Regions from separate parts of the Salimicrobium salexigens genome, predicted to be linked through region 2. Evidence: riboswitches for the same ligand, from Rfam matches in the RefSeq annotation. Region 2 holds a riboswitch; the other holds the start of a gene.
The links. Region 2 has a riboswitch for S-adenosylmethionine ahead of BW931_RS00465 (aminotransferase class I/II-fold pyridoxal phosphate-dependent enzyme). Riboswitches for the same ligand answer to the same signal wherever they lie in the genome.
Positions count from the first base shown of each region.

Region 1: another riboswitch for S-adenosylmethionine. It lies ahead of BW931_RS07260 (methionine ABC transporter ATP-binding protein); the one in region 2 lies ahead of BW931_RS00465 (aminotransferase class I/II-fold pyridoxal phosphate-dependent enzyme).

Region 1 is NZ_FTOK01000005.1:49,051-54,825, forward strand. Features, by position in the region: gene BW931_RS07235 (hypothetical protein) at 78-260, shown strand; gene BW931_RS07240 (amidase) at 253-1,662, shown strand; gene BW931_RS07245 (DUF1028 domain-containing protein) at 1,866-2,531, shown strand; gene BW931_RS07250 (S66 family peptidase) at 2,586-3,617, shown strand; gene BW931_RS07255 (SDR family oxidoreductase) at 3,760-4,518, shown strand; SAM riboswitch class I at 4,681-4,796, shown strand; gene BW931_RS07260 (methionine ABC transporter ATP-binding protein) at 4,883-5,775, shown strand, end outside.
Region 2 is NZ_FTOK01000001.1:77,504-83,278, reverse strand. Features, by position in the region: gene BW931_RS00480 (M20 family metallopeptidase) at 1-347, shown strand, start outside; gene BW931_RS00475 (phosphatase PAP2 family protein) at 409-1,101, opposite strand; gene BW931_RS00470 (homocysteine S-methyltransferase family protein) at 1,204-2,256, opposite strand; gene BW931_RS00465 (aminotransferase class I/II-fold pyridoxal phosphate-dependent enzyme) at 2,298-3,410, opposite strand; SAM riboswitch class I at 3,484-3,592, opposite strand; gene BW931_RS00460 (ABC transporter permease) at 3,668-4,882, opposite strand; gene BW931_RS00455 (ABC transporter ATP-binding protein) at 4,875-5,618, opposite strand; gene BW931_RS00450 (HIT family protein) at 5,740-5,775, shown strand, end outside.

The DNA.
Region 1 (5,775 bases), on a different contig from region 2:
GGCGTTTATTCGGAATGTGAGAAACTCCCGGATGATAATCTTGGCAGTACTCTAATAAAACAGGGAAGGTGATGAAAATGGCTCTTTCCGTTAAAGAACTATTGGAACAAAAAGGTATAGATCCTAAAGAAGAACACCTGGAAATTTTAGAGAACCGGTGGGCAGGGCTTAAAGCAGCGCGAGGGAATCTTGAAACTGTGAATGTGGATGATGCCGACATCAGTTTAAGAAACGTTCCCGGAGGTGATCATTCTGAGTAAAGAACTGGCATCACAATCAGTCGAACAACTTGCACCGCTTTTGAAAAAAGGGGAAATATCTCCGGTAGATATCACAAATTCGGTTCTGGACCGGGCAGAGGCTACGCAGGAAACGATTAATTCCCATATTGAAATATACAGGGAAGATGCTTTGAAAGAAGCGGAGAAAGCGGAAAAAGAAATCAGCAGTGGGCAGTACCGGGGCATGTTCCATGGTATTCCTATGGCTATAAAAGATATCATTTATATGAAAGACAAAGTGACTACGATGGGGTCGAAAATCCACAAAGACTTTGTCTCCGATCACGATGCGACAGTGGTATCCAAATTAAAAGAAGCAGGGGTCGTCTTCACCGGTAAATTGAGCCTGCATGAATATGCCTGGGGTGTGACGAATAACAACCCGCACTATGGTGCAGTACGCAATCCATGGGACACGAATAAAATACCGGGAGGCTCGAGTGGAGGATCCGGCGCAGCACTTGCTTCGGATGCCACGATAGCCTCTCTCGGTACGGATACCGCCGGTTCCATACGGATCCCTTCCTCTGCCTGCGGGACCGTCGGTTTAAAACAGACTTACGGAAGAGTCAGTAAATATGGGGTTTATCCACTGGCATGGACGCTCGATCACGTCGGCCCGATGACGAAAACAGTAAAAGATGCAGCTGGGTTGCTTCAAATTATTGCAGGATTTGATAAAAAGGATCCGACTTCAATCAATGTCCCTGTGGATGACTACGTAGGGGCCGTGACAGGGAACGTGAAAGATCTCGTTATAGGTGTCAACGAAGATTTCTTTTTTAAAGGCGTAGATTCAGGAGTGGAAAAACTGGTACGCAACGGAATTCAAAAATTGGTCGACCAGGGTGCTAAAGTGCAGGAAGTCAAGATCCCTTCTCTTCAGTATTCGGATTGGGCGGAACTGATCACCTCCCTCTCGGAAGCATCCGCCATACACCATAGCGATTTACAGAGCAGACCGCAGGACTTCGGAAGTGACATACGTCTGCTGTTTGAACTTGGCGAACTCCCTTCTGCTGTCGATTATCTTCAGGCTCAACAGGTAAGAAGACAGCTGAAACAGGATTTCCAGAAAGCATTCAATAAGGTTGACGTCATTATGGCTCCGACACTGCCTGTACTTCCGAACAATATTGGGGAAGACTTTGCCTATTTGAATGGAGAAAAAGTGGATGTAATAGATAATATTATCCGGTTCATGGGGCCGGAAAACTTAACCGGTCTTCCGGCATTATCCGTGCCCTGCGGACTAAGTCAGGGGTTGCCGGTAGGCATGCAAATCATCGGGCCGGCATTTCAAGAAGGAAGAATCCTTAATGCAGGATATGCTTTCGAAAAAACAGCTCCGATGCAGGGGAAGAAGCCTGAACTCAGGTAAAGTGTTAAACAGGTGTTAATTCTGAATAAACTCACCTGAAATTTATGAAATAGTTTATGTTACAGGACCTGCTGCTCCATTTGGAAATCAGCAGGTCTTTAAACTCAATAGAATGAAAAACGAAGTCGGAGAGCCGAAAGTACAGTAGGTACGGGATACATAATCGACAGAAACGTTTACAGAACGAGAGGAGAAATGCTGATATGACTTTTTCGATTACAGCAAAATGCAAAGAGACCGGTCAGTTTGGAGTGGCGGTCTCCACCAAAGTACCGGCGGTAGGAGCGCTCTGTCCTTTTACTGCACCAAAGGCGGGAGCCGTGGCTACTCAGTCTTTCGTCAATCCTTATATAGGAATTAACGGTGTCCGTTATCTAAATGAAGGATTTTCCGCAGAGAAAGTGAAAGAAAAGGTTTTAAAAGAAGACGCACAACCAGCCATCCGGCAGTTCTGTATCGTGGACAAGGATGGAAACAGTGCCGCTTTTTCAGGAGACGAGTGCGAAGGATGGTACGGTCATCGGGAAGGTGATCACTTTGCGGTGGCAGGGAGTATGCTCACCGGACCCGAGACCATTCAGGCGATGTATGACTCTTTTCTGGAAACGGAAGGTACCCCTCTCTCCGAAAGACTTGTTATAGCTCTCCAGGCCGGCCAGGATGAGGGAGGGGACAAGCGTGGCCGGCAGTCAGCCGCCGTCCGCGTTTCGGACACCGAAGAGTATCCTTTAGTCGATCTTCGGGTTGATGAGCATCCTGACCCTGTGAAGGAGCTGTACAGAATTCATCAGGTAGCGGAAGAAGAACTGTTCCCTTTCGTCGGGGATCTTCCCACTAAAGATAACCCTAAAGGAAATTTTGATTCCTGATATAGAGGAAGCTCTGATAAGGTAAGAAATAAAGTAATAAAAGGAGCGTTTTCGTTGTTAATTAAACCGCAAAAACTGAAAGCAGGAGACAAAGTGGCAACAGTAAGTACATCTTCAGGCATCGCCGGTGATCCGGACATCCGATGGCGTTATGACCAGGGCGTAAAAAGACTTGAAGAAGTGTTCAATTTAGAAGTCGTTCCTATGCCTAACAGTTTAAAGGGCTCTGAATATATTTACGAGCATCCGGAAGCGCGTGCGGAAGATCTGATGAACGCGTTTAAAGACGAGTCGATTAAAGGCATCATTGCCAATATAGGCGGGGACGACAGTGTCCGCCTGCTGCCGTACATCGATTTTGATGTGATCCGCGATAATCCCAAAGTTTTTATGGGATACTCAGACGTTACGGTTTCCCATCTGTTTTGCCATAAGGCAGGTCTCTCTTCTTTTTATGGTCCGGCGGTCTTAACGGACTTTGCGGAAAATGTGGAAATGGATCCGTATACAGTAAATATGCTGAACCGCACACTTTTTTCAGGAGAAGCTATCGGTAACATTCCTCCTGCCAAAGAGTGGACGAGTGAACATCTGGAGTGGGAAGAGTCGAACAAAAACACCCGCCGTACGATGCAGGCGAACTCAGGTTATGAAGTTCTCCAAGGTTCCGGTATAGCACGAGGCAGACTCATCGGCGGCTGTATCGATGTTCTGGAAATGGTGAAAGGGACGACACTCTGGCCGGAGAAGGAAGCGTGGAAGGGCGGAATTATTTTCTTTGAAACGTCTGAAGAAAAAACTCCGCCTGAGGATATAAAACGCTGGCTTCGTAACTACGCGACCCAGGGGATTCTGCAGAAGGCTGCGGGCATCGTATTCGGTAAGCCGAAAGATGAAGCTTACTATGAGGAATACAAAGAAGTTATTTCCCGGGTAATGAAGGAGTATGGTCTCGTGGATTTGCCTGTGCTGTACAACTTGAATTTTGGCCATACGGAGCCGAAATTTCTCCTTCCTTATGGAGCGCAGGCGGTAATTAATTGCAGTGAAAAGACTTTTTCCATTCTGGAAAGTGGAGTGGAATAGATTTCATTTCTTTTTAAGGATAAATGTTCTTTATTTTGAATTTTTTATATGAAGTGATAAGATAAAGATAGGTTCTCTTATCTTCAGGTCAGCTTTCGATTCTAAAAGGGTTCAACTATCTTTCAGGAGGGAGAACTGCTTTATGAAACTTGAAAGTCAGGTAGCTGTGGTAACCGGAGCTGGTTCAGGAATGGGGAGACAAATCGCTATATTATATGCACAAGAAGGTGCGAAGGTCATCGTTTCTGACGTTAATGAAAAAGGCTCGCAGGAAACGGTCGAGGAAATTGAAAAGAATAATGGAACTGCTACAGCGGTCTTGGCGGACGTGACGAAAGAATCAGATGTCCAGCGTTTGATCGACACAGCTGTCGACACGTATGGAACGCTGGATATTCTGGTTAATAATGCCGGGATGATGGATAACATGATGCCTGCTGCCGAGGTAACCGATGAATTATGGGAAAAGGTGCTGGCGGTAAATACAACGGGACCTATGAGAGCTACTCGTAAAGCTCTTCCGATTTTTTTGGAGAAGGGCCGTGGTGTTATTGTCAACATGGGCTCATCCGCCAGCCTTGCAGGTTCCAGAGCCGGAGCTGCATATACAGCTTCCAAGCATGCTCTGGCCGGTTATACGAAAAACGTGGGTTTCCAATATGCGAATCACGGAATCCGTTGCAATGCTATTGCTCCGGGCGGAGTGGCTACGAATATTGGAACGACCATGTCAGAACCGGATGAATTCGGTATGGAAAGGGCTTTGTCCGGGTCCGGGAATAACCCGAGGAATGGCGAAGCGGAAGAAGTAGCCAGAATCGCACTGTTTCTGGCCAGTGAAGACTCAGCTTTTGTCAATGGTGAAGTGATCAGAGCAGATGCCGGGTGGCTGGCGTACTGACGTTCAATCGAAGTGACCCTCCCGAACTTTTCGGGAGGGTTTTATAATGAGCTTCACCTGCACGTTCAGTGACTTATTTAATATAATTTTCAAAAAACTGATTGACGACAAAGTCATGATTGTATTAAGATAGTTCACATCACAAAAAACTATAAACGTATCTTCTTATCCAGAGAGGTGGAGGGACTGGCCCTTTGAAACCTCGGCAGCGGAACTGATGGAATTCCATCGGAAACCGTGCCAATTCCAGCAGGTGCATCGTACTTGAAAGATGAGAAGAGACGGTTTTCTAAATTTTATTAGAAGACCCCTCTTCCATTTTTCTGGAAGAGGGGTCTTTTCGTTTAAGTAAGGAGGATGGAGCATGATTCAGTTCGAGAACGTTTCGAAAGTGTATGAGCACAACGGAAAAGAGTTGCGGGCGGTGGATGGCGTAGACATATCGATCGAGAAAGGTGAAATTTTCGGAGTGATCGGGTTCAGTGGAGCCGGGAAAAGTACGCTTGTCCGGTTGGTGAATCTGCTGGAGCAGCCTTCCGGGGGCAATATATTAGTGGAGGAGGATGATTTGTCCCGGTTATCTAAGCCCGGGCTCAGGAAAATGCGCAAGCGTATCGGGATGATCTTCCAGCACTTTAACTTACTGGAGTCTAAAACGGTTTTACATAATGTCGCCTTCCCGCTGATCATTTCCGGCACTCCCAAGAAAAAAATAAAAGCCAGAGTGGAAGAGGTTCTTGATTTCGTAGGACTTTCGGATAAAGCACATCAGTATCCGGAAGAACTCTCGGGTGGTCAGAAACAGCGGGTAGGTATTGCCCGGGCGCTTGTTACATCACCGGACATTTTATTATGTGACGAAGCGACTTCGGCACTTGATCCTGAGACGACGAAGTCGATCCTTCAGTTACTGAAAAGAGTACGCGACGAGTATAACCTTACGATATTGATGATTACCCACGAAATGAACGCAGTCCGGGAAGTGTGCGACCGTGTCGCTGTCATGGAAAACGGCCAGGTCATTGAACAGGGGTCCATTTTCGAACTGTTCTCGAATCCTCAGCACCCGACGACGAAAAACTTTATCCAGTCGGTGATGGAGAGCGATATCCCGCCTTCCATCCTCGCGGGTATTGAAGAACGCGGGGGAGGACGTCACGTATACCGGGTCACATTCGTCCGGGAGAAGGCTGCTCAGCCCATCTTTTCACAGGTAGCCAAAAACTATCAGGTCGAAGTGAACGTTCTTTTCGGACA
Region 2 (5,775 bases):
CGAGAGGGATATGTGAGGCGGCAGGCGCCGACTACCATTTCTCCTACAATATCGGCTATCCTCCTGTTATCAATCATGAAAATGAGGCTGACCTGGTTCTTAAAGAAGCGCCGCATGCAGATTCCTCTCTCTCAACCCGTGAAGTGGACCCCTCCATGGCCGGTGAGGATTTCTCCTATTATTTACAGAAGAAGCCCGGAGCCTTCTATTTCACAGGAGCTAAACTGCCCGAACACGACTTCCCCCACCATCATCCTAAATTCGACTTTGATGAACGGGCTATGCTTCATGGGGCCAAAACCCTTCTCCAGGTATTTCTCAGTTACCAGCATAAATATAGCAGCTGAATCATAAATTTTTCATATAGACCTGCTTCCCCGGCCGCCCTGGCCCGGGGAATTTTTCTATTTATTTGCCCGTCTCTCTTCTTTTTTTGAACAGCATAATTTCAAGAGCAGCGATGGAGACGAGCAGCCAGGCCGTTCCGACAGCTATTCCCGCCAGAACGTCGGTGAAATAATGGACCCCTATAAAAATGCGGCTGAGAGCCACCGTAGTACCGAATAATGCAAGCAGTATATTCACGGTCCACTTCACTTTAGAAGTGAACCTGCTTACTGTAACGAGATAAATCATAAATCCGTAGAAAGCGAAGGCACCTGTAGAGTGTCCGCTCGGGAAGCTGTATCCGACCCCGTCATATGCCTCGATCACTTCCGGACGCTGGCGCTCAAACAATAACTTCAAACCTTTCGTAAGAGCGCTTATTCCTATCATATTGACCGCAAAAAAAAGTGCCACCCATTTACTTTTATTCGAAATAAACAGAAGATAACTTATTACGATGACCGACAGTGCTGACAAAATCCATACGGACCCTGCTTCGGTTATGTATCCCATCGTTTCTGTGAGCCACGGTGGATTGATGGTATCCACAAAATTATTTACTATGCGATCCAATGCGAACTTTTCCCCTTCAAGAACATCTTCACCGAGGGAAACGAAAGAGAAGAACCCTCCTCCTATGAGGATAAACCCTGCTATTATTAAAATAATGGATGTTCTGGTGGGATTTTTGAAATGTGTGCCTCTAAATAACAATTTCTTTTCCTCCTACTTCTTACTTCTTTACTATCTTTCCCCGCACCGTTTTCAAACAAACTACAAGCCCCGGCAGAGTATACCTCCTTGCCGGGGCTTTGCTTATGCTTTCGTCCTGTAGGCCAGGTTTGATTCATTCAGGCTTTCCTCTTCTCCGAACAGAAAATGTTTATGCATATCGGGTGAATAAATGGAGTGTACCGTCTCCACACCGGCCGCTTCCGCAACAGAGCGGAGCATAGCAGGAGAACTTCCGCAACATAGACCGATATAATTAACTCCGTCATTTTTCGCTTTTTCCGCCCATGCCGCAAGTTCATACCGGTTATGATAGAGCGGGTCGAGCGAAGTCGGAAAAGTCGTTTCCGTCGGGAGAGTGCAACTGCATCCGCCATCCGGAAGATTAAAAAATGTGGGATTGTCTTCCGTCGTACGGTACGGAATCGGCAGTGCCCCTACATATCCGTTCACTTTTCGTCTTATTTTCTCTACGTAGGGCTGCATAGTATCAGGACCGCGAAAACAGTTCATACCTACGACCAGTGCTCCGTTCTCTTCAAGAGAGGCGCAGGAATCCTCCACGGTGTAGCCGTCACGCAGTATGTTTTCCCCCATAAGACCGAGGGTTATGACAGCCGGGAGTTCAACCCGTCTGATCTCCTCCAGAGCAATAAGAGCTTCTTCGTGGTAGTAGAACGTTTCCCCGTTCACAAAATCCACCCCTTCTTCTTTACACCATCCGACCATTTCCCGGAACATTTCCCGGACTTGAACTTTACTATCTTCATTTTCCGGATCAAAGATATTCGTATTCGAAATGTTCCCGGCCACGAGCGCTTCTTCCTCCGGATGTTCTCGCGCCACTTCTTTAGCCAGACGGATTGCGTTCCGGTTCAGCGGTTCAAGCAGTTCCTCTTTGCCTATGATTCTCATCTTCTCCCGGTGGGCGTTGTAGGTAAAAGCTAACACTACATCGGAACCTGCAAGCATATAATCCCGGTACGTCTGTTTCAAAGCTTCCGGATTCTTAAGGGCTACTTCCGGCACGAAAGAACCCGCCTGAAGATATCCTCTCCTCTCCAATTCAAACAGGTAACCTTCCCCGGCAATCACCGGACCTTCTTCCAGCCGCTGCTTAAGACTTCTTTTAGTCATATACCTCGCTCCTTTTTATAATGGTTTGCGTATCAGGGCAGTTATGCACTTTTTCGAACAGACTCCAAAAGCGCTGCGCCCAGGTCATCCATCAGGTCATTTTTATCTTCAATGCCTACGGAGAAGCGGAGAAGACAACTATCCACTCCATATTTCACCCTCGTCTCCTCCGGAATATCCGCATGCGTCTGAGTTGCAGGATAAGTAATGAAACTCTCCACCCCTCCAAGACTTTCAGCAAACGTAATGATATTTAAGGTCTTCAGAAAAACCGGCACCTGTTCTTCTCTTGTTAAACGGAAAGAAAGCATCCCGCCCCGTCCCGGATACAGGACTTCCCGGACCTCTTCACGGCTCTTCAGATAATCAACAATTGTTTCCGCATTCTCCTCGTGCTGTTTCATACGTATGTGGAGCGTTTTCATCCCTCTCAGTAAAAGCCAGGAATCCATCGCCGACAGTGTCGCACCAATCCCGTTATGAAGGTTCTGGACAGTGCGGGTGAGCTCCTCCCCTTTCGTTATGATCGCCCCCGCCAGGACGTCATTATGACCTCCAAGATACTTCGTACCGCTGTGGATAACGATGTCCGCCCCTTCTTCCAGAGGATTCTGAAGGAGAGGTGAATAAAACGTGTTATCCACTATTAGCCTTACACCGTATTTTCTGCAGACAGCAGCGCATTTCGAAATGTCCACCTCCTTCATCAAAGGATTGGCCGGAGTCTCGAAAAATACGGCTTTTGTCCTTTCCCTCATTTCACTCTCCAGTGCCGCATCATTCGTGAGGTCTGCATAACGAAAAGTTATCCCGTACCGGGCAAGAACTTCTTCAAACAGCCGGTAGGTCCCGCCGTACAAATCACGTGAAACGATCACCTCCTCCCCCGAGCGGAACAGACCGAAAACTGTATGGATAGCTGCCATTCCGGAACTGCAGGCAAAAGCCCCGTCTCCCTTTTCGAGTTCCTGAAGTGTTTTCTCCAAAACAGAGCGCGTGGGGTTAGCCGTCCTTGTGTAATCAAAACCGGTGGATTCCCCGAGCCCGTGATGGGCATAACTTGTGGAAAAATAAACCGGAGTGCTTACTGCGCCGGTACCGGGGTCCGTCCTGTTTCCGGCCTGCGTCAGTATTGTCGCTCTCTCGTGTACCATAGTGGCATCCCTCCCATAAAAAAATCGACCTCCTGAAAAGAGGCCGATTTCTACACATTTGTGTACTATCGTCCTCTCATCTTTTCAAAGCACAGGCTTTGCTGGAATTGGCACCAGTTCGCTTTTAAACAATGGTTGCCGAGGTTTCAAAGGGCCAGTCCCTCCACCTCTCTGGATAAGAGTCCATTAATATTCATTTGATTTTCACCAATTATATAGACGAACGCAGCATTCGTCAATATTTTTTTAATTATTTTTCAATTCAGTCGTTTCCTTACAAAGGTTTCCGTAAATAACCGACTGAAAAAAATACCTCCGAACGCCATCAAAAGGGCTCCCGCCCACATCATCTGCACAGCAAATACCACGACGAAAATGAGTGTCTGGAAGAAAAGAAGCTGTCTCAGGAAACGTATCAATTCTTCTTTTCTCTGTTCAAAGGAGACCGGATAAATATCCAGCCAGGCGATAGTCCGATGATGCTGCCACAACGTCATCATCTGGAATCCGCTCAAATAAAGAAACAGGACACCGATAATTACACTTATCATCATATTAGGAACGAACCATACAGCAAGAGCACCTATAGCAGCCAGACGAATGTACATCCCGCTGTAATCGCCGGATCTTGCAAAAGTAATTCGGTACAGGTAAGTGTACGTTGTATCTCCGGAAAAAGGAATGCGGGCGGTCAAAAGTTTTACGATAAGACGCCTTCGTTTCACCCGGCTTTTCAGATGCGGAACGTCTGTGAACATATTAGCCAGCCTGTAGAACACTCTCATCCGTCCCTGGTCTTTTTCCAGCAGAAGATCCCAGGCAAGCCCGGCTTTCTGCTTCGATACTCTCCAGGCATATACTACAAGCCCGCTCAAGAGCACAAGACCCGGAACGACAAACAAGAGGGCACCAACGGCCGCAGAGTAAAACAGGGCGGCTGAAACTATCCACGCCGCCGCCTGATAGCCGATACGTATAGAAGGCTGACGTTCCTGCAGCATCCACCAGTTGGACTGCATTACTCCCGCCTTCACGACAAGCATAAGCAGAATGATGGCGAGGTAGTGATCCGTACCCAGTTCAGGATACACGGTAAAATACAAAGGTCCGAGCGCAGCCCCCGCAAGAAAAATTACGTAAAGCTGCACCACATAACTATAGTAAAGACTGAAACGGAAATAATCCTTCAACTCGAACTCCGCCGGCAGAAGAAAAACCAGGTCCGGTTCTTTGATCATTGTACGTACCGGACTGTAGGATGTAATGCTGGCGAAAACCAGAGCTACAATCAGTCCGGCGGGGAAATCTTCCGGAACGGTCTGCAGCCACTGCTGATAAAAGTATGCACCGGCCGAAAGAAGAAAAAACATCACTACCGCAATATGACCGTTAAAAATATAGCGCGTATACCGGCTCAGTTCTTTCGTGTGTTCCCTCATCCGCTCTTTCCAGAAACGTCTGGCGTTAATCATGGGAATCGTCCTTCGTCAATCGTACATATATATCGTCGAGGGAAGCCCGCGGCATGGAAAAGAATGTGCGAAGTTCTTCCAGTGTCCCGTCTGCTCTGATTTCTCCTTCATGAAGAATGACAAAGCGGTCACAGTATTTCTCTGCAGTGGCGAGTATATGAGTCGACATAAGAACCCCGGCCCCGTTCTCCTTCATTTCTTCCATCCATTCCAGATAAGACTGGATGCCGAGCGGGTCGAGCCCTACAAACGGCTCATCTACGATATATAAAGCGGGTTCGATCAGAAAAGCACACATAATCATGACTTTCTGACGCATCCCCTTGGAGAAGTGAACAGGAAACCAGTGAAGCCTTTTTTCCATATGAAATTCTTTTAAGAGAGGGGGGACTCTGCTGTTAAAAGTCTGTTCATCAATGTGATACGCACGGGCAGTCAGGCGCAGGTGCTCTTCCAGCGTAAGTTCATCGTACAGAATAGGCATCTCGGGGATATAGGCAAGCTGTTGACGATAGCTTTCGGGGTTCTCCCTGAAAGACGTACTGTTTATGGAAACACTTCCTTTTTTCGCCTCCATCATTCCGATAACGTGCTTGATGGTCGTACTTTTCCCGGCGCCGTTCAATCCGATAAGACCAACTATTTCACCGGAATTCACCTGAAGAGAAATGCCGTGCAGAACGTTTTTCCGGGTATAGCCCCCAAATAAATTTTCGATATGTAATAGTGATTCCAATCTGACTCCCTCTTTTCGTATGTAGTGGTCCCTTCCTTTAAAAAATAGTACCATAGTTGGCTTTCCTATTACAGTTCTTGCGTCCTGCTATGGTACAATACCCATCAAGGAGGGAATATTTATGACAGATTGTATTTTCTGCAAAATTATCAACGGA